Regions from separate parts of the Labrenzia sp. C1B70 genome, predicted to be linked through region 4. Evidence: predicted binding sites of a transcription regulator. Region 4 holds the regulator's gene; each other region holds the start of a gene.
What was found. The regulator PhoB, encoded in region 4, activates phosphate uptake and scavenging genes when phosphate is short. The targets are predictions, from matches to a motif close to TGTCATNNANCTGTCAT.

Region 1: a site for PhoB is predicted at 2,226-2,242, ahead of Q666_RS41160 (esterase-like activity of phytase family protein). Genes of this name have one in related genera too.
Region 2: a site for PhoB is predicted at 2,053-2,069, ahead of Q666_RS52730 (glycerophosphodiester phosphodiesterase family protein). Genes of this name have one in related genera too.
Region 3: a site for PhoB is predicted at 2,348-2,364, ahead of Q666_RS50490 (bifunctional 2',3'-cyclic-nucleotide 2'-phosphodiesterase/3'-nucleotidase). Genes of this name have one in related genera too.

The regions. Positions count from the first base shown of each region.
Region 1 covers NZ_AXCE01000004.1:611,806-617,174, reverse strand. The annotation lists gene Q666_RS41160 (esterase-like activity of phytase family protein) at 1-2,147, opposite strand, end outside; gene Q666_RS41155 (multidrug effflux MFS transporter) at 2,375-3,574, shown strand; gene Q666_RS41150 (arsenate reductase ArsC) at 3,610-4,119, opposite strand; gene Q666_RS41145 (metalloregulator ArsR/SmtB family transcription factor) at 4,130-4,474, opposite strand; gene Q666_RS41140 (pyridoxal-phosphate dependent enzyme) at 4,640-5,369, shown strand, end outside.
Region 2 covers NZ_AXCE01000014.1:149,669-155,037, reverse strand. The annotation lists gene Q666_RS52745 (YceI family protein) at 1-501, opposite strand, end outside; gene Q666_RS52740 (cytochrome b) at 525-1,109, opposite strand; gene Q666_RS52735 (YceI family protein) at 1,162-1,746, opposite strand; gene Q666_RS52730 (glycerophosphodiester phosphodiesterase family protein) at 2,170-2,889, shown strand; partial or broken gene Q666_RS66940 (hypothetical protein) at 3,255-3,761, shown strand; gene Q666_RS66780 (hypothetical protein) at 3,963-4,313, opposite strand; gene Q666_RS52725 (FecR family protein) at 4,644-5,369, shown strand, end outside.
Region 3 covers NZ_AXCE01000012.1:470,285-475,653, reverse strand. The annotation lists gene Q666_RS50490 (bifunctional 2',3'-cyclic-nucleotide 2'-phosphodiesterase/3'-nucleotidase) at 235-2,217, opposite strand; gene Q666_RS50485 (lytic murein transglycosylase) at 2,424-3,230, opposite strand; gene Q666_RS50480 (NAD(P)H-dependent oxidoreductase) at 3,363-4,127, opposite strand; gene flgH (flagellar basal body L-ring protein FlgH) at 4,317-5,066, opposite strand; gene flgA (flagellar basal body P-ring formation chaperone FlgA) at 5,067-5,369, opposite strand, start outside.
Region 4 covers NZ_AXCE01000062.1:494,171-499,539, reverse strand. The annotation lists gene Q666_RS63175 (aspartate aminotransferase family protein) at 1-1,064, opposite strand, end outside; gene Q666_RS63170 (GcrA family cell cycle regulator) at 1,506-2,042, shown strand; gene phoB (phosphate regulon transcriptional regulator PhoB) at 2,369-3,070, opposite strand; gene phoU (phosphate signaling complex protein PhoU) at 3,151-3,846, opposite strand; gene pstB (phosphate ABC transporter ATP-binding protein PstB) at 3,878-4,639, opposite strand; gene pstA (phosphate ABC transporter permease PstA) at 4,687-5,369, opposite strand, start outside.

The sequences.
Region 1 (5,369 bases), on a different contig from region 4:
TCGGTGACCAGGATCAGACGGCCATCGGCCGTGATCGTCAGGCCTTCCGGCTTGTCGAGAACCCAGCCCTTGCCTTCGGCCAGAGCCGGCAGGATATCCATGGCGTAATGCTTCTGGACCACCGGGAGCTCAGATCCGTAGGCAGCCGGGGTCACACCTTCCAGGGAGATCGTGGTGATCTGCTTGATGGCGGCGTCTTCACCACCCTTGTTGTCGCGCTCCAGAATGGCGAACTTGCCGTCGCCCATGGAGACGATTTCCGACAGGCCGACCCAGCCGCCGGCTGCGCTCTTCGGCTTGTCGAGCGGATAGTGAACGAAGCCCCAGGACTTGTCGGCCGGGTTGTAGATGGCCAGCTTCACCATGCCCTTCGGGTCGTCTTTCCATTCACGCTGAACGGCGACGGCCACCAGCGTCTTGCCGTCCATTTCGAACTCGGCAACGCCTTCAAAGGAGAAACGCGCGGACTGGGCGTTCAGCTCTTCCGGAAGCGTGATTTCTTCCTGAACCTGACCGTCGGTGCCGACCTTCAGCAGCAGGTGCTGCAGTTCCTTGTCCGGATTGCCCTCGGAAGCCAGCCAGAAGCCGCCATCCTTGGAAACAGAGATGCCTTCCAGGTCCAGTTTTGCCTGCTTGCCACCCTGAACGGTTGCATAGGCAACGATTTTTGCCGGTTTGGAAGAGATGTCCAGCGTGTAGATGCGGGCGTCGTCATAGAAGCTGTCGCTGACGGCGTAGAGCTTGTTGCCGTCTTCCGGGTCTGCAGCCAGTGCGGACAGTGCGCCCCAGCCGATCGGCGCGCCTTTTTCCGGGTCGGTTTCGGACACGACCATCGGGTAGGACGGGGCTTCCGCACCAAACTTGTAGAGGGAGACCTGCGCACGAACGTTGTCTTCCGCACTGTCGACCTCGTTGGCAACCACAAACAGGTCACGGCTCGGGATCGCAAGTGAGCCTTCCGGACCGACGTGTGTCGGCAGGAACTGGACGAATTCCGGCTCGGCGCCGGTGTCCTTGTAGACAGCGACGAAGTTGCCGCGTTCGGAATTGACGAAGATCAGCTTTTCACCGCCGAATTCACCAACCGTCACACCTTCCGGCTCGGTGCCCTTCTTGGACGCGCGCTTGGCCGGATAGTGGCCGTTGGCCATGCCAAGGTGTTCCATCTGGTTGCCGCTGTCGAACAGGACCTCGCCCTTGGTGTTCCAGATGGTGAAGCCGCGCGAACCGCCTTCGTAGTCGCCTTCGTTGGCGGTCACGAAACGCTCGTCGTCGATCCAGGCAACCGCATCCGGCTCACGCTTGACGTTTTCGGTCGAACCGGAGGCATCGCTCATGCGCGCCTTGGAAACCGGAATGTTTTCAGCCGAAGCCGTACCGGCGGAGAAATGGCTGACAACTTCACCGGAGGCCAGATCGACCACGGCGATATGGTTGTTTTCCTGCAGCGTGACGACAACCTGGTTCTGGGAGTTGATAGAAACGAACTCCGGCTCCGGATCGGTCGGCGCGACTTCTGCAAGACCCGTCAGGTCGACAATGCGGACCGCGTCACAGTTGGTCGGCGTGCCGGTTTCGTCCAGATCGAAGATCGCCAGATGGCCGGCCGGCATCTGCGGGATCACGCCGTCGTTCAGATCTTCGTCGCGCTCGTTCTCGATGGCGATCGCAACGAACTTGCCATCCGGAGAGATGGCAACGCTGTCCGGCTGACCCTTGGCATCGCACTTCGCCGTGATACCAAGACCGTCGAGAGCGATCACGGCCAGATGGCCGGACGCATTGACGTAGTCTTCGGACGTGTTGACGCCGGCATAGGCGAATTTTTCGCCGACGGCGACCGAAGTCGGCTCACCACCAAGCGCGGTGCGGCCCATCGGCTGCAGGTTCAGCGGGTTTGCCGCATTGACGAAAACAATGGCTTCGCCCGGGCTGTCGGTGAAGACGAGCGTGCGGCCGTCCTTCGTGGCGTAGATGATTTCGGCAACGGTTTCGGTGGCCTGATCCACGCCTTCCGGCAGGGTCTTGTAGACCGGGAATGTGTTGATACGCTCGAAATACTCTGCCTGTGCTGCCGACACGGCGCCAAGGCCGAACAGGACTGAAAGGCTGACACCTTTTAAAAAGCGCCCACGAAGGTCCGCCATTGCACTCGCTCCCACAAAATATCGGGTTGATGGTGCGCGCAAGCTAGTGGCCCTGATTACAATATCGGTGACAGTTGCATGAAGCTTTCATGACAACACCCGGCAAGCCTTGAATTTGCATTTCGAGCACTTACATCATATCAAGGCCGGGCGGTGATCTCCGCCACCTCCATCTTCCAGACTTTCCCGCATTTGTGCCTCCGGCGCATTTTTCATCGGATTTTCCAATGCAGATCGGTTTTGTCCGCTCCGCCATTGTGCTGGGGCTTCTCGCTGCTGTCGGTCCATTTGCCATCGACCTCTATCTGCCCGCCATGCCGGAAATCGTGCAGGCATTGCAGACGGACGACGCTGCGGTTCATATGACCTTCACGGTCTATTTCATCGCTTTCGGGTTAGCCCAGCTGATCTACGGTCCGCTGGCAGACCGGTTTGGACGCAAGCTGCCCGCCTTCCTGGGCCTGATCGTCTTCCTCATCGGATCGGTCATGTGCGCGACCGCAGTCGACGTTTCAGCCCTGACATTCGGCCGTTTCGTGCAGGCGCTTGGTGCCGGCGCGCCGATGGTCATCGTGCGGGCCGTGGTCCGCGACCTCCACACCGGACCAAAGGCGACCAGGCTGATGGCTCTGGTGATGCTGGTCTTCAGCGTTTCGCCGATGCTTGCACCGCTCGCCGGCAGCCTGATCATCCAGTTCGGCAGTTGGCGCCTGATATTTGTGGCCCTGGGCGTAATTTCCCTTCTCGCCATGCTGCAAATGGCCTTCCTGCTGCCCGAAACGCTACCGGCCGAGCGCCGGGGCAAGATCGACCCGACAGCGATGCTGCGCAGCGCCATCTACCTGATGCGTGACAGCAGGTTCATGGGTCTGACGCTGATCGGTGGCTTCTCGCTTGCGAGTTTCTTCGTCTTCATCGCCGCAGCGCCGCTGGTCTACATGACCCAGTACCAGTTGACGCCGACAGCCTTCAGTCTTGTTTTCGCGCTGAACGCGATCGGCTTCTTTGCGTCTTCCCAGTTTGCCGCCTCGCTTGGTGAGCGCTTCGGCATGGGCAGAGTGGCATTGAAGGCCGTCAGCGGATTTGCGGCAGCCAACGTCCTGCTGGTCATTCTTGTGTGGAGCGGCATCGACGACCTGCCGGTTCTGATGGCGCTCTTCTTCATCGGCAACACCTGCCTCGGCCAGGTCATTGCTCCGGTGATGGTCATGGCGCTGGAAGAACATGGCGAACATGCCGGCATGGCATCCTCCCTTGGGGGCACCTTCCAGATGGTTGCCGGTGGCGTGATGATCCTCGTCTGCAGCCCGTTCTTCGACCGGACAGCTTTGCCATTGGTTGGCGCGGTTGCCGCCTGTGCGCTCATCGCCCTGGTCATCGCACTGCTGACCCTGCGCACATCGCGCGAAGGCCAGGCCGTCGCCTGAGGCGATATTCCCGAAACAGGTACGCCGGAGCAGCCTTACACGGGCTCTTCGGCAGACTGACCGATTTGATCGAGTTTCTTCTGCAGGGACAAACGGTCAAGCGAAGACATCGGCAGGTTCACGAACACCGAGATCCGATTGCTGAGCATCCGGAAGGCCTCGTTGAATGCGACAGCCCTTTCGCTGTCGCTTCCGGAAACGGCTGCCGGATCCGGCAGGCCCCAATGGGCTGACATCGGCTGGCCAGGCCAGACAGGGCAGGTTTCCTTGGCCGCATTGTCGCAAACGGTAAAGACGAAATCCATGACCGGGGCATCCGGCGCGGCGAACTCTGCCCAGTCCTTCGAGCGCAGCTCATCCGTCTTGAAATTGAGCTTGCTGAGCAAGGCAAGCGCTTCCGGACGCACCGCTCCAGCCGGTTGTGACCCGGCAGAAAACGCCCTGAAGCGGCCCTGCCCCTCCCGGCTCAGGATCGCCTCCGCCATGATCGACCGGGCGGAATTGCCCGTGCACAGGAAAAGCACGTTATAGACATCGCCGGACATTTGGTCCCCCTTAACCTGAACAGGTCTCTCCGCAGGCAATCGTCTCGATGACCTGCGCACAAAGTTCCGGATGACCACCACAGCAATCGGCCATCAGAAACGTCAGCAACTCACGTATGCCGTCAAGGTCCGCGAAGTACCGGATCGACCGCCCCTCGCGTTCATTGCGGATCAGCCCGGACTGAAGCAGAACAGCAAGGTTCGCCGACATCGTGTTCTGCCGAACGTCCAGCGCCTCGCCGATCTCGCCGGCGGTCATTCCTGCGTCACCAGCCCGGATCAGCAGCCGGAAGACTTCCAGTCTGGTTTTCTGGCTGAGCGCCCCAAAAGCGCTCAGCGCATCTTTCATATCCATAATTCATGATATTTCGATTCATCTGCAACAGGCAAGTCTTTTTCGCAACCGGTCTCAACATCTCGGACACGGCCCGATCTGGTTCGTAACCGTCATTTTCAGCAAGTCGCTTGCAACCGGCCTTCAGAGCTGTTGACCTGCCCGGGAAACCGCGCGGGGCAGATGATGAAAACACTGAAAAATCCTTTCCTCGGCAAAGGCCTTTCCGAGCAAAGCGGGCTTGCGGATGGATCCGTGTCGCAGGACGTCGCCGGAGCAGAGAACCTTTTTCGGAAATGCCCGCGTGCGGATGAAACCCCGCTGCTGATTGCGAATGACCTCGCGGCCGGTCTTGCTATCGGCAACCTTGCCCTTAAAGACGAACGGCAACGCATGGGTCTTGGCAGCTTCAAGGCACTTGGCGCGGCCTATGCGATTGCCAAACTGGCGGACAGCCGTGTTCGGGGCGGACTTGCCCAGTCGCACGCTTCCGCGCTGACCGGCAGAACCTTTGTCTGTGCGAGTGCCGGAAACCACGGCATGTCCCTAGCGGCAGGCGCTCCGCTGTTTGGGGCCAAGGCCGTCGTCTTCGTGGCCGAAACTGTTCCAAGTGCCTTTGAGGCCCGCCTCAAAGCCCGGGGCGCTGATGTTGTCCGGGCCGGAGCCACCTATGAAGACAGCATGGCGGAAGCCCGGAGACGCGCCGACGCCGAAGGCTGGACCTTGCTGCCGGACAGCACCTGGCCGGGCATGACCGCCGCCGGACACGACGTCATGGAGGGCTATCTTGTGATGGCCGCGGAAATTGCCCGGCAGATCAAGACACCGCCCACGCATGTCTTCCTGCAGGCGGGTGTCGGCGGACTTGCCGCCGCCTGTGCCGTCGGCGCTCGCCTGACTTGGGGCCGCGATGTAA
Region 2 (5,369 bases), on a different contig from region 4:
GCCGACGCCGCTGCCAAGCTGATAGTCGAGCCTGTTGACGATGGCCGTCCCCTTAGCTGTGGCGGTGTCACCCGCGATGTCCAGGGTGAAATCCATCTCGACCGGCTGGGAAATTCCCTTGATGGAGAGCGTGCCCTGTGCCCGGTAGCTGTTGCCTTCGACAAGCTCGACGGTGTCGGACGTGAATTCGGCCGTCGGGAAGTCCCCGGCGTTGAACCAGTCCTTGCCAGGCAGGGTGCCATCGAACTGGGCGTTGCCGGTGGTGGCGCTCATGGGTTTGATTTCAGCGCTGATCTTGGCGGTTTCAGGGGCCGCAGGATCAAAATCGATGTCTGCTTCCCACGACGCGAAGACGCCAGTCAGCGTGCCGCCGCCCTGTTTGACTTCAAAGCCGAGCTTGCTCTTGTCCGGATCGACTTTCCAGGTGTCGGCAAACGCCGGTGCGGTGAAGGTCGTCGCCGACAGGACTGCAACGGCATATGTAAAATGCTTCAATGTCATCTGCGGATTTCCAGTTCGTGTTGTCAGCTATCGGCCTTGGCGGGTGCGGTTGAAATCATGCGTTTCAACGTGGCGTCGCGGGCGATGAAGTGGTGTTTCAGCGCAGCTGCGACATGGACGGCAATCAGCGCAATCAGCAGATAGGCGCCGTATTCATGCAGCAGCTTGAAGAAGGTTTCCGCCTGTTCCTGCGAACCAAGCACACCTGGAACCGGCAGATGCGGCACTGGCCAGGTGTTGAACAGGATGGTCGGAATGCCCCACGGCGAGGCCGACACCATGAACCAGCCGGTCAGTGGCAGTGCAAACAGAAGCGCGTACAGGCCGACATGTCCCAGATGCGCCCCGGCCTTTTCCAGCGGGTGCATGTTGTCAGGCAGTTTCGGCGAAGGGTTGAGAAGGCGCCAGACAAGACGGACCACGGCAAGCGTCAGCACCACAAAGCCGATCGACTTGTGCAACTGATAGAGTTCAAAGGTTGCCTGTTCAGTCGGGGGAAGCTGGTGCATGTAGAGGCCGAGGCCAAGCATGCCGATGATCAAGACTGCCATCGTCCAATGAAACGCAATGGCGATTCTTCCATACCCGGTTGAAGTGTTGCGCAGCATGGCGGCTCCTGGAAAACGGAGGCCGGTCTGTCCGGCCTCCGAGGGTGTTCACTTAGTTGGTCGCGTCGGACTTGAGCGCTTCGGAATGGAAGGTCACGGTAATGTCGTCACCTACATAGGGAACATACATGTCCATTCCATAGTCGGAACGCTTCAGAACTGTGGAAACGGCAAAACCGGCAGCTTCCTTCTTCGCCATCGGGTGCTCACCAAGTGCAGTGACATCAACGGTCAGGGTCACCGGCTTGGTGATGTCCTTGATGGTCAGGTCGCCGGTCACTTCCAGCTGGTTGTCGCCGGTCTTTTCGACCTTGGTGCTCTTGAAGGTCGCCTTCGGGAATTTTTCAGCGTCAAAGAAGTCCGCGCTCAGGAAGTGCGCGTTACGCTCTGCCCAGAACGTGTCGAGGCTGCCGACGTCGATCGTGAATTCGATGGAGGAATTGGCAGGCGTGTCCTTGTCGATCAGCAGCGTGCCTTCCCATTCGCCGAAACGGCCTTCGGTCGTGGAGTAGCCAAGGTGGTTATAGGAGAAAGCCAGGTTGGCGTGGGACTTGTCGAAGTCGTAGGCCACCGGTTCGGCAAGGGCGGTGCCTGCAACGAGGGAAAGGGCAAGCGCAGAAGCTGCGAGACGGATCATGATCAAACCTCATAGATGTTACCAGAAGCGTTCGCTCATGAACGCTGCAGACTGGAACATAGGAAGAAAATTGTGCGGTGCAATTTGACTGACTGTTCGTAAATGCTGAACAATAATTCAGTTGATTTCTTCACCGTTAACTGTGTGGCTTTGGAAAGCTTTTCAAGCGTCAGGGGGATAGAAAGTCGACCCTGCGGTATTGGGTGAGAATCGCGATAGAGTTCCGAGCCTGAAGTGAATTGTCCAGTCATTCAATTAAGGGTTGTCGCGGCCGGTAAGCACATGAAATTGCGAGGGAAGTTGCAGTGTCATCATTTCATCAAGAATTTCAGGCACCTGTTTCATCGACTTCCCTCTAGAGTGGCCGTTTGCCAGCCCTATCCAAGCTCCGGATATCACTCTGGAGACACAGGAGACCTAACCGTGAAACAAGCCGTCGTTGTGTGCCACCGCGGAGCCAGCCTTCAGGCTCCGGAAAACACGATTGCCTCGCTCGAGGGAGCAATTGCGCTTGGCGCCGAGGTTGTCGAGTTGGATGTTCGGCCGTCCAGGGATGGCATCCTCTACGTGATGCACGATGCAACTGTTGACCGGACGACGGATGGAAGTGGCCGAATTTCGGATATGACTTCCGACGAAATTGACCTTCTTGATGCAGGGAACTGGTTCAAGGAGACCTTCAAGGGCGAGCGAGTTCCAAGGCTCGACGCGTTTCTGGATACCTGCAAGGGCCGTATTGGCACCTATGTTGAGATCAAGGAAGGCGATCCGGCGGAAATTCGCGACATGCTGGCAGTCCGCGGCATGCTGAGCGACGCCTGGACGTTTTCGTTCGATCAGGCAATCCGCGCTGAAGCCCGTGCAAAGGTACCGGATCTGCGACGCATGGTTCTTTACGCTCACGTTGGTTCGGTCGAGCGCGCCGTTGCCCAGGGTGCACATATCCTGGAATTCCATGAAGATGACCTGGAAGAGAACCTCATAAACGAGGCAAAGCAGGCCGGATTGATTACGCAGATGTTCTACGCCGGGTCTGAACGAGCCGTTTTCGAGAAAGCCGTGCGCTGCGGCGTCGAACAAATGAACATCGACCAGGTCGAAATTTTCAAGTCCGTGGAAAAAGAGCTTTTGGCAACAGTCTGACGCTCCAGCGTGATGCAACTTGCACTGCGACGGAAATCATTGACTGGCGTGGCCGGGAACTTACGGGTTCCTGGCCGATTTGTTTTGGATTGATTGAAAAAATATTTTGAGCCTCATACGCCATTTCGATCAGGGATCGCAGGTATCTATGATTGTGATTTTTCTCTAGTAATCCTAAAATACAATCTTAAATAGTTTTAATATTAAAATTTTATCTAATATGGAAAAAAGTTGGAAACGTTAGATGATAGAACAATTTTTACTAAAAGAATGAAATAAAAAGGTTTCCCATTATAATTCAAGTCTTGTTAACGGGGGCGGAATAGCTTGCCGAGCTTCTGAAGCCGGGCCAAGAGAGGGCTCCCATGTCCAACAAAATAAACGTCAATCGCTCAGGTCAGGCCAGTTGCATGGCAGCAAAAGCTGATGACGTTGGACAGTTCTGGGATCGCCGGATGCGGTTGGCAGCGTCGCTTCTGCTGGCTGCCCTTATGGCCTTCTGGTTTTCTCAACAGGCATTGTCGCAAGACGTGGAGACGGGTGGCACGCCGTGGCACTGGTCGGTCGAACGCGTCAGCGGCCGGGTCATGGTGCAAACGCGTACCGGCGAGACCTTTGCTGTCAAGCGTGGCATGACGGTGCGCAAGGGATGGAAGATCAAGACCGGCGGTGGGCGTGTAGTCATCAATCGGGGTGAAGAAACATTCGTTGTTTCTCCAAATTCTGTTGTGACGCTTGAGCCGAAGGGCGTCCTGATCAAGCGAATGGTCGTCTACCAGGACCGTGGTCAGGTAGATGTGGACGTAAAGCGCCGGTGGTATCGGCATTTCAAGGTGGAAACCCCTTTCCTTGCCGCTGTTGTCAAAGGAACTCAGTTCAGGGTTAAGGTTGGCAACAGGACTGCGTCGGTCAATGTGGGGCGGGGCGTTGTCGGTGTTCATGATTTTGCATCCGGAGATCGTGCCGACGTGGGCGCCGGTCAGGCGGCCGCAACCAACCCTTCGCGCCGCGTCGGTCTATCCGTCAGCGGGAAGAACAAGCCTGAAGTGCGTTCTGGCCCCAAACGGGCCCCTTCATTCGAAACGCGCGTAGTGAAAAACGTGCCAGCTACCAAAGCTGAAGCAAGAGTTGCCAATGGCGGCAACCGGGGCAATGCTGGAAATTCCCGCTCGGGGAACAACGGCAATGGCAACTCCGGTGGCAATGGCAACGGGAATTCCGGTGGCAACGGCAATGGCAATTCCGGTGGCAACGGCAATGGCAACTCCGGCAGCAACGGGAATGGCAATTCCGGCGGCAACGGCAATGGCAACTCCGGCAGCAACGGGAATGGCAATTCCGGCGGCAATGGCAATGGCAATTCCGGCGGCAATGGCAACGGCAATTCCGGTGGCAACGGAAATGGCAAGGGTCGGTAACGCCACTCCGTCTGTGAAAAGGCATCGCCCGGGATATTAAGTCTCGCTGCTGCTGAAGGCGTTCCAGGAATATGACGACAAGCAATCCGTATTGCCGGACGCAAGTCGTGGAGGTCGGGCTGGGTAACTCCGTATGTTACGGAAGATTACCTAGCTCCTTTCTGTTTTGAAGTAGTCGTTTATCGCAACTAGTGACGAGCATAGGCAATATTTTCCGCCTGTCTTCACGTTGGGTTAAACGCTGAAATGCTACACAGGATGTGTAGAGCTCAATAAACCTGTCCGTGGGTTCTGCGCACGGCATTGACATTCAGTCGTAACGTGTTGAAGAGCAAGATGAAAAAAGACGCTATGTATTCAGTTGAGCGGAAAGCAGGATCACTTCTGCGGGTCCTCTTGCTTGCAGCTCTGGTCCTGTTTCCTGCTGCTGCGAATGCTTCGGACTGGGTCGTCAAACGTGTGTCCGGCATCGTTTATTTCGTTGCGCCTGGCGTGGAAGCATTCCGTGTCAAAAAGGGCATGGTGTTTGAAAAAGGCTACACCATCGGAACCAGGGCAGGTGCCCGCGCTCTCATAGGCAGAGGCGGCGAAACCATTGCCGTTGGGCCAAACACCACCTTTGCCATGTCATCATTCCGCAGCAATGGAACAAAGACCACACTGTTGCAGAGAAAGGGAACGATCGAGGTCGATGTAGAAAAACGGCAGCAGCCGCATTTCACCGTCGAAACCCCGTTCTTTGCCGCTGTGGTCAAAGGTACGCGATTTGAGGTCAATGTGCAGGGCAAGCAGGCACGCGTTTCCGTCGAACGTGGCGTCGTCGCTGTGGAAGATTTCGCCTCCGGCGACAGGGTGGACCTGACAGCCGGTCAGGCTGCAGCCAGTGCACCGTCGAACCGGGTTGGCCTGTCTGTAAGCGGTCGCACCAAACCGACCGTAAAACCTGGAGCCAAGCGCGCGCCTGCATTCGAAACGCCGGCCGTGAAAAACGTGCCAACAAATGCAGCAGAAGCGAAATCGGCGAACTCGAACGGGAATGCCGGCAAAGGCAACAACAATTCC
Region 3 (5,369 bases), on a different contig from region 4:
AACGACTTTCAAGACCTTCCCCTCGTGGGAAGGTTTTTTTATGTCTGTGGCCAGCATTCCCATGCCGACCGCCCGCACGCCTCACCCTGAGGAGGACCGTCAGGTCCGCCTCGGAGGATTGGCAGCACACTCACAAGCATGCGGCCCATCCTTCGAGACAGCGCTATGCGCTTCCTCAGGATAAGTTTTTGGGGGACCTGCTCGTTCAAGCAGGCTTACGAAAGTCGTGACCGTTCAAAGCGTGATCCGGTAACGGGCAAAACCATCTGCACCGTCGCCTGCCGGTTCGATCCGGACACCTTCCACGGAGGCGGCGTGTTCCGTGCCACCCGGGCCGGTTTCGAACAGGACGCTGGTATCCGGCATCGGTTTGAACGACCAGTTGGCATCTGCCGAAGGGTTGATCGTGCCCTGTTCGACAATGTAGCGCACCAGGACGTCGCGATTGGTGTCCGGGCCGATGAAAACGACAACGTCGTCGCTGATGCCGGGGAAATTGCCACCGCCACCTGCACGGTAATTGTTGGTCGCGACCACGAAGGTTGCTTCAGGATCAAGCGGTGCGCCGTTGAATTCCAGGTTCACGATGCGGCTGGCGTCCGGATTGAGGACTTCGCCTTTCGCGTCGTATTTCGATGGCTGGCTCAGGTCTATCTGGTAGGTGACACCGTCGATCACATCGAAATTATAGCTTGGAAACTCCGGGTTGATCAGTGTCTGGTCGGCCTTGCCGGGCTCGATTTCCTGGAAAATTCCGGCTGAACGTTCCAGCCATTCCTTCACCGTGCTGCCCTTGATGGCGACCGCGCGAATGGTGTTCGGATACAGGTAGAGATCGGCCACGTTCTTGATGGCGACATCGCCGACCGGAACGTCGGTGTAGTAGTCCGGGCCGCCACGACCGCCGGCCTTGAAAGGCGCTGCTGCGGAAAGTACCGGCAGGCCTTCCCATTCCGTACCCTTCAGCATCTGTTCGATGTACCAGATCTGCGCCTTTGAAACGATCTGGACGCTCGGGTCGTCGGCCACGAGGGCGAAATAGGAATGCAAGGGAGCCGACGTCTTGCCGACGGGGCGGCGGACATAGGCAAGGGTTGCCTCGTGATCTTCCTTCACCGCATCGAGTACATCTTGCTGGCTTTCAACCAGAGGTGTCACCGTTCGACCTTCTTTTTCGTAGATCGGGCGTGCTTCGGTCATGAAATTGGCGACACGCCAGCCGTTGCCGTCGCGCTCGATCATCAGGTCGATGACGCCCAGATGCGATCCCCAGAAACCGCCCATCGCGGCAGGCTTGCCGAACAACGTGCCTTTCTCGCTGTCGATACCTGGCAGTCCCTCATACTGGGGACCGGGGAAGACCAGATGCTGGTGACCGGTAAAGACGGCGTCGATCCCGTCCACGCCGGCAAGGTGCAGGGAGGCGTTTTCCATGCCTTCGGAATAATCGTTGGCATCAATCCCCGAGTGGGAGAGGGCGATTACAAGGTCGCAGCCCTGTTCGCGCATTTCCGGGACGAAGGCCTTGGCGGTTTCGATAATGTCACGCGCATTGGCGTTGCCTTCCAGGTGGCGGCGGTCCCAGTTCATGATCTGCGGTGGCACGAAGCCGATGAAGCCGATCTTGATCGGATAGGACTTGCCGGCACCGTCGGTGACTTGTTTTTCAACGATCACATAGGGCTTCAGGAAAAGGGCGTCGTCTCGCGGGTTGCCGGCCAGCGCGCTGCCCTTGACAAGATTGGCGCAGACGACGGGGAAATTGGCACCGGCCAGCACCTTCATCAGGAAGTCCAGGCCGTAGTTGAATTCGTGGTTGCCGAGTGTTGCCGCGTCGAATTCAAGGACGTTCATGCCCTTGATGACTGGGTGCAGGTCGCCTTCGCTCATGCCGCGTTCATAGGCGACATAGTCCCCCATCGGGTTGCCTTGCAGAAAGTCGCCATTGTCGACCAGAACCGAGTTTGTCGCCTCGTTCCGGATATCGCGGATCAGTGTGGCTGTTCGGGCGAGGCCGGCGGTGTCGACAGGTTTGTCGCTGTAATAGTCGTAAGGGAAAACATGGACATGGAGGTCAGTGGTCTCCATCAGGCGAAGGTGAGCCGTACCTTCCTTGGCCAGAACCGAATAGGGGTGCAGAGCTGCCGTGAAGCCAGTTGCCGCCGCGCCCATCAAAAGGGTGCGCCGTGAAATCGAAAAGTCTTTGATACTGGACATGGAATGGCTCCTGTTCGGTCGCTCGGCGATTGGTGTTGTTTAGCCTTGCGGAACAGCGCGAGCCGGACCGACAGCTGCCGGTGCCCGCCGGGCGGCATGTTTCCGCGGCACACGGTTTTGGTCCGCGAGGATTACAACCGTATGACGCAAATTGCTGCCCGGATCGTCAGTTTTGTCAAGCAGGTTTATGGGTCGTCGAGCGGGGTCTACTCGCTGATCTGGCCTGCCATGACCGAGATCGTTTCCACGTAGACACTGGCCTTGTTCCATTGCTTGAGAACGTTGTAATTGGCAGTGCCCGGGCCCCAGCCCTGGCCGCGGCGCCAGCCTTTCTGGGCAAGATAATTTGCGGTGGAAGCCAGCACATCGGGAATGGAGCGGATCAGGTCCTTGCGGCCGTCGCGGTCATAATCGACCGCATAACGGACATAGCTGGTGGCGAGAAACTGGGTCTGGCCGAGTTCGCCGGCCCAGGCCCCTTTCATTTCGGCCGGCTGCATGTCACGGCCCTGCACGATCTTGAGCGCGGCGACCAGTTCGGCGGTGAAGAAATCGGACCGGCGGCAATCATAGGCCAGCGTGGCAAGGGATTGCAGGACCGGCATGTTGCCGGAGAAGCTGCCGTAGTTGGTTTCAAGCCCCCAGATCGCCAGCAGTACAGGCGCCGGGACCCCGTATTTCTTTTCGATGCCACGGAAGATGCGGGCGTAGGTCTTGCCGAGCTGCTTGCCCCGCCGGATCATCGCGTTGTTGACCCGCTTGGCATAGAACTGGTTGAAGCTGAGCTTGAAGGATTTCTGGTTCCGGTCGAGCGAGACCACCTTCTTGTTGTATTTCACGTTCTTGAGGGACGATTCAACGACCCTTTTCTTAAGGCCGTAGCTTTGGGAATTTGCAATGAACGACTGTTTCCAGGCTTCAAAACCACCCGGGCCATTGCCGCAGCTTGCACTCCAGGCAGAAGGTGCGGACAGAAGAACAAAACCAAAGACGAATGCAGAAAGGAGGCGCATCGAATCCCCGCTGGGCCAATGTAAGATTACCGGCATTCTATCCGAAAAAGCGGTAGCGTCATCCGGCAGATAGAGGAAAAAGAGGAGTGGAGGCGGACAAATCCGGTCTCGTCTTTTCCGGTTGCCGCAAAATCAGGGGTCGTGCCGGATGAAGTGGCTGTGAGATGGCGCGCCCGGGCTAAGGGTGCCGGCGCGGTCGAATTCGCTGTCGGCATTGAAGCTGATCTTCGGCAGCGTTGCGAACCTTGCGATCGTCTCCCGGTGGCCTTCGATCTCGTTTTGAAGTCGCGTTTCCAGGTCGTCCCGTGCCGCCCCCTTGTGATAACCGTGAACACCGTGGACGATCCTGGGAACCAGAACATCGAAACCCAGATAGCGCAGTGTGTAGGCGAGCGGCCAAAGCAGCATCTGAATGTCGCCTTCCTTGCCGTTGTGGGCACTTTCGCTCGCCTTGGATCCGGTCGTGACACAGAAGAGAACGGGCTTGTTCCTGAAATGGCCGGTATCGAAACGGTTGGAAGTGTCGTGCAGGCCGCCGTTGGCCAGCACGCGCTCGCACCAGCCCTTCAGGATGGCAGGTGGGGCGAACCACCACACCGGAAAATGAAACACGATCCGGTCCGCCTGGCGCAGCTTCTCGACTTCTTCCGTAATGACCGACGGAAGGTTTCCGGTTTTCGAGGCCGCTTCCTGTGTTTTCAGAACGTCGTAAGGTTCGGTGACGATCTCCTCTGCGTAGTGCGCTGCGCGCTCCGCCGGATCAAAGCCAAGCTGGTAGAGGTCTGACCAAAGCACCTCATCGCCTTCAGCTCGGCACGCGGCTTCGGTTGCGCGCGCCCAGGCAGCGTTGAAGGAAGTCTGAGCAGGGTGGGCGAGAACGATGAGGGTGGTGGTCACGCGGTAGGGTCTTCCGGAATGAGCGACAAATCAGGTAACGGGCCACACCCTAAACGGTCTTTTCCGGCCTGGAAATGAGAACGGGCACGATGCTCGGGGAGCGAGACATCGTGCCCGTCATCAGCCGGGCCGGCGGCGCTTCTAGAACGCGTCGCCGGATTCGGCCGGGGGACTGTGAAAGGTTTGGGATCAGAAGGGGAGCAGGATATCCAGCACCTGGTTGCCGACCCGTGGCTGCTGGACGTCGGTAATCTGGCCGCGGCCACCATATCCGATCCGCGCTTCGGCGATCTGCTCGCTGGCGATGCGGTTATCCGACGTAATGTCTTCAGGTCTGACGATGCCGGCGACGATCAGCTCGCGGACTTCGAAGTTCACACGAACTTCCTGACGGCCTTCGATCACCATGTTGCCGTTCGGCAGAACCTGGGTCACCACGGCGGCGACGGTGGTCTGCAGGACTTCGTTGCGGTCAACGCTGCCGTCGCCCGAGAAGCTGGAGTTGCTGTTGACGTTGGCAAGGTCGCTGGCGGCAGAACTTGCCGGCAGGAAGATGGTGTCGATTGCCGTTCCGAGTGCGCCACCAACATCGGCACCGCTGGACTCAGACCGGCTCCGCTCGGTCTTGTTGTCGATCTCGGCCTGGTCGTCGATGGTGACGACGACCGTCAGGATGTCGCCAACCTGGCTGGCGCGCTGGTCCTTGAAGAAGGCGCGGCTGCCGGACTGCCACAGCGAATTCGGATTGTAATGGGCCTGCTGCGGTTCCGGCATGGGCATCTGCACGGGCCGGTAACCCGGAGTGGTGGTCGGATCCTGAATGGCGTTCAGGGCTGGCTGCTGGCCAACATTTGCGAGTTTGTCGGCAGTGCCGCACCCCGCGGCGAGGGCGGAAAGGGCGATGCTTGCCAGCAGGTGTCTGGGAAAGGTGCTCAGCATTTAATTTTTCTCGCTGTTCAAGCTTGCAACAATCGGATTGGCGGCGTGAACGCGTACTTGGCCGCGGGAGGTAATCGTCGCCGGCACGATGCGCCGCGACTGCAGGTTCATGACGTCGATCACGTCGCCCTTGGCGCCGGTATCCATGGCCTGGGCCCGTGAAGTCAGCTTCATGCCCGGCATGACATAGGTGACAGTGATCTTCTCACCGCGTTCGATCAGGATCGGGCGCTGGACGTCATTGCGGGACAGGGGCGAATTCGCACGCAAGGTGGTGCGGGCCTGCTTGCCGACAATGTCTTC
Region 4 (5,369 bases):
ACTGCCAGCAGACCGGCTTCACGGGCTGCAAGCACATAATCTGCCACCGGCACCACGCATTTCAGACCGAGCATCAGACCGTTGCCGCGCACTTCGGCCAGAACGTCCGGATGGCCGTCCACCAGTGCGGCCAGCTTCTGCTTGAAGCTGAGCCCCTTCTGACGGACACCTTCCAGGAACCCGTCTTCCAGAACGACGTCCAGAACGGCATTGCCGACTGCCATGGCCAGCGGATTGCCGCCAAAGGTGGTGCCGTGGGTCCCGGGGGACAGCGCCGCCGCCGTTTCTGCCGTTGCAAGACATGCGCCCATCGGGAACCCGCCGCCGATACCCTTGGCGATTGCCATCAGGTCCGGTTCCACGCCCGCCCACTGGTGAGCGAACAACTTGCCGGTCCGTCCGACACCGGTCTGGATCTCGTCGAAGATCAGCAGAATGCCGTTGTCATCACAGATCTTGCGCAGCGCACGCAGGAAATCGGCCGGAATTTCGCGGATACCGCCCTCGCCCTGCACGGGCTCGATCGCGATCGCGGCCGTTTGCGGACCGATGGCATCTTTCAGCGCATCCAGGTCTCCTGCCGGCACCTGGTCAAAACCGGGAGCCTTCGGGCCAAAGCCCTCAAGATATTTCGCCTGGCCGCCAGCCGCGATGGTCGCGATGGTCCGGCCATGGAAAGCGCCTTCAAAGGTCACGATGTGGAACCGCTCGGGGTTGCCGTTGTCATAATGATAACGGCGCGCGCATTTGATGGCAGCTTCCATCGCTTCCGCGCCGGAATTCACGAACAGCACCTTGTCGGCAAAGGTTTCCGCGCACAGGCGCTGCGCCAGCCGTTCGCCATCCGGGATCTGGTGCAGGTTGGAGGTATGCCACAGCTTGGCTGCCTGATCCTGCAACGCCTTGACCAGATGCGGATGGGCATGACCGAGTGCGTTGACCGCGATGCCGGAACCGCAATCGAGGAATCGTCGGCCATCGGTGGTAACCAGCCAGACGCCTTCCCCATGATCGAAAGACAGGTTCGATCTTGCGTAATTTCCGAATAGTGCAGTCGCGGACATAACCTCGTTTGTCTCCTTTAAACGCCCCTGCTGTCCCCTGCGTCGCCCCGACGCCGGGCCGTCACCTTGAAAAGATGCCGAAGGGCCAAAACGCGACGTGCCGCCCCGATGAGGCGGCACGCAGCGGCTTTCTTATACACTGCCGGTACCATGCACTGTCAATGGAAATGGCGCACAAGACATTTCATGTGCCGCGGAGGGCGGATTTCATAAAATTCTCAATGACCTCGCCATAATTGGGGAAAAGTCGTTTCATCCCCAACTGGTTTGGGTCGAGTGGTTGCCTGACAAATTAACGTTATTGTAACCTCTCAGCAATCAGACACGAGATCTCGTGAGGCAAATCACCAAGAGGCACTAGATCTGCCAGCATTAAGCGTGCTTGCGCATGCTTAACACGGGGTTAATGGCCGCAGGACGGTCAAACTAAAGGGTGCGGCAATGAGTTGGACAAACGAACGAGTTGAGCTTCTCAAAAAGCTTTGGGGCGACGGCTTGAGCGCAAGCCAGATCGCAGGCGAACTGGGTGGTGTTACCCGTAACGCCGTGATCGGCAAGGTGCACCGCCTTGGCCTGTCCGGCCGCGCCAAGTCCACCTCTTCAAGCGCTAAGCCACGCCGGCCGCGCACCGCAGCTCCTGCAACCGGTGCAGCGCCGAAGAAACCGACGACGTCACATCCGCAGTCGATCGGCGCAACGGCCCTGAAAGCAGACATCTCGCCGGCTCCAGTGGTGGCTGCCAAGCCACGCGTAGAGCCGATTGCAGAACTTGTTCCGATCTCGCAGCGGGCTACCATCCTGACGCTGACCGAGCGGACCTGCAAATGGCCGATTGGCGACCCGGCGACCGACGACTTCTACTTCTGCGGCCGCCAGTCCGATGCCGGCGTCCCCTACTGCGCTCATCACTGCAAGATCGCGTATCAGCCGGTCGCCGACCGCCGCCGCGATCGCAAGACGATGGCTCAGGCAGGCTGATAGCCTCGCACCTAACCAATTCATGACAAAGCCCGCCGATTTGGCGGGCTTTTTTTGTTTGGGCCTTCCTTTGACCAGATGCCCGACCCCGAACAGTGACCTCCCATGGCTTGTTCTCGGCACCGCTCCATGCCGTTTCCGTTCCATCAAAACAAACCTTGTTTGACCGCTCCGCCACGACAGGGACCGCAGGATCAGCCCCGACACCGACACAACTGATGGGGTGGTCGCAGAAGAGAACCTTGCTCCGCGAAAGGCACATAACCGCTGAGAAACAAAAAGCCCGCTTGAAAGCGGGCTCCTTAATTCCATTCTGCAAGTTGCCCTCAGGCAGTGGCAGAGGTGAACTGGTCATTGAAGGCATATCCGGCACCACGGACGGTACGGATAGGATCCTTTGCCTTGCCCTTGTTCAGAGCCTTGCGCAAGCGACCGACGTGAACATCGACAGTGCGTTCATCCACGTAGACATCGTGACCCCAGACCCCATCCAGCAGTTGTTCGCGGGAGAAGACACGGCCAGGCGATGTCATCAGGAATTCCAGCAGGCGGAATTCCGTCGGCCCCAAGTGTATTTCCTTGGTGTTGCGACGAACACGGTGCGTTTCGCGATCCAGTTCGATGTCGCCGGACCGCAACATGCTGGACACCACTTCCGGGCTTGCCCGGCGCAGGATGGCGCGCACGCGGGCCATCAATTCCGGTACCGAGAAGGGCTTGACCACGTAGTCGTCGGCACCGGTCGACAGGCCGCGGATGCGCTCTGCTTCCTCACCGCGTGCCGTCAGCATGATGACCGGCAGGCGCTCGGTATCCTCGCGCGCCCGCAGGCGGCGGCACAGTTCAATTCCGGACAGGCCCGGCAGCATCCAGTCGAGCAGCAACAGATCCGGCAGGCTTTCCCGCAGGCGGATTTCCGCCTCGTCACCCCGGACACAGGACTCGACCGAGTACCCTTCCGCTTCCAAATTGTATCTCAATAGAAGGCTGAGCGGTTCTTCGTCTTCAACGATGAGCACCTTCGGCATACATCTCGCTCCAATTACCGCAACCGGCGCCGAAGCGCCGGCCGTTAAGATCTTCTGCAAATCCGACGATTACCGGCGGGTCAGACCGCGCCTGTTTCGTCGACCTTTGCCCGGTCTTCCGGCAAACGCTCGCCAGTGACCATGTAGTAGACGTTCTCGGCGATGTTCGTCGCGTGATCGCCGATGCGCTCGATGTTCTTTGCGCAGAACAAGAGATGGACGCACTGTGTAATGACCCGCGGGTCTTCCATCATGTAGGTCAGGAGTTCGCGAAAGATCGACGTGTAGATCGCGTCGACCTCGGCGTCGGCTTCCTGAACCCGGCGGGCGGCTTCCGCATCCTTGCGGGCGTAGGCATCCAACACCTGCTTGAGCTGCGAAAGAGCGAGTTCCGTCATGTGCTCCACACCGATCGCGAGCTTCTTGGATTGCAAGTCGCTGTCGATGGCGATGACGCGCTTGGCAACGTTCTTGGCAAGATCGCCAACACGCTCCAGGTCATTGGCAATGCGCGTTGCGGCGGTGATTTCACGCAGGTCCTGCCCCATCGGCTGGCGGCGGACGATCAGCTCGATCAGCTTCACTTCAAGTTCGTTGTAAAGGCTGTCCAGACGGACATCGCCCTTGATCGTCGCCTTGGCAAGCTCCAGATCCTGCGACACCAGCGCGGACACCGCATCGGCGAAAGCCTTTTCGGCAATACCACCCATTTCGGCAACCTTGCCGGCCATGGCCGTCAGTTCGTCATCGTAAGCCGAGACTGTATGTTCAGACATCCTGTGTCCCCTTCAGAAACCTAAAAAATGCTTAGCCGAAGCGGCCCGTAATATAGTCCTGCGTACGCTTGTCCTTCGGATTGGTAAAGATGTCCTCCGTCAGACCTTCCTCCACCAGAACACCCAGGTGGAAGAACGCGGTACGCTGAGACACACGGGCAGCCTGCTGCATCGAGTGGGTCACGATCACGATGGTGAAGTTTTCCCGCAGTTCGTCGATCAGCTCTTCCACCTTCGCGGTCGCGATGGGGTCAAGCGCCGAGCACGGTTCGTCCATCAGGATCACTTCCGGGCTGACGGCAATGGCACGGGCAATGCACAGACGCTGCTGCTGACCGCCCGACATGCCGGTGCCCGGCTCGTCCAGACGGTTCTTGACTTCTTCCCAAAGCCCGGCCTTCTGCAGGCTGGAGGCAACGATTTCATCAAGCTCGGACTTGTTGCGGGCCAGACCATGGATTCGCGGACCGTACGCAATGTTGTCGTAGATCGACTTGGGAAACGGGTTCGGCTTCTGGAAAACCATGCCGACCTTGGCGCGCAGCTGTACGGGATCGACCTTGGGATCGTAGATGTCCTCACCGTCGATCTTGATCGACCCTTCCACACGGCAGATGTCGATGGTGTCGTTCATGCGGTTGATCGTCCGCAGGAACGTCGACTTGCCACACCCGGACGGACCGATGAAGGCAGTCACGGACCGCGGCTGAATCTCGATGTCCACGTCCTTGATGGCGTGGGTATCGCCATAATAGACCTGCACCTTGTTCGCGGAAATTTTGCTGTCGGTCATGGTTTTCGCCTGTTCAAAATTCGGCATCTCGTTCATCGGAGCAATCCTTACCAGCGGCGTTCAAACCTGCGGCGCAGGATGATAGCGATAATGTTCATGGTCATGAGGAAGACCAGCAGCACGATGATCCCGCCCCAAGCGCGTTCATAGAAAGCCGGGTCGGCGCGTTTCGCCCACTCGTAGATCTGGGCCGGCATGGCCGAGTTCGGAGAGAAGAAACCGGCAGCCACACCGTCCGGGAAATTGGAGGCGATGAAACCGACCATCCCGATCAGCAGCAGCGGAGCGGTTTCCCCAAGCGCCTGTGCCAGACCGATAATCGTGCCGGTCAGAATGCCAGGCATTGCCAGCGGCAGGACATGGTGGAAGATCGACTGCATCTTGGAGGCGCCAATGCCAAGGGCCGCATCGCGGATGCTCGGCGGAACGGCCTTCAAGGAGGCGCGGGTGGAGATGATGATCGTCGGAAGTGTCATCAACGTCAGCACCAGACCACCGACCAGTGGTGCGGATTGCGGCAGATGCATGAACTGGATGAACACCGCCAGACCGAGAATACCGAACACGATGGAGGGAACGGCGGCCAGGTTGGAGATATTCACCTCGATCAGATCGGTGAACTTGTTCTGCGGAGCGAACTCTTCCAGGTAGATGGAAGCGGCCACGCCGATCGGCAGCGACAGGAACAGCACCACCAGCATCATGAACAGCGATCCGATCATGGACGCCC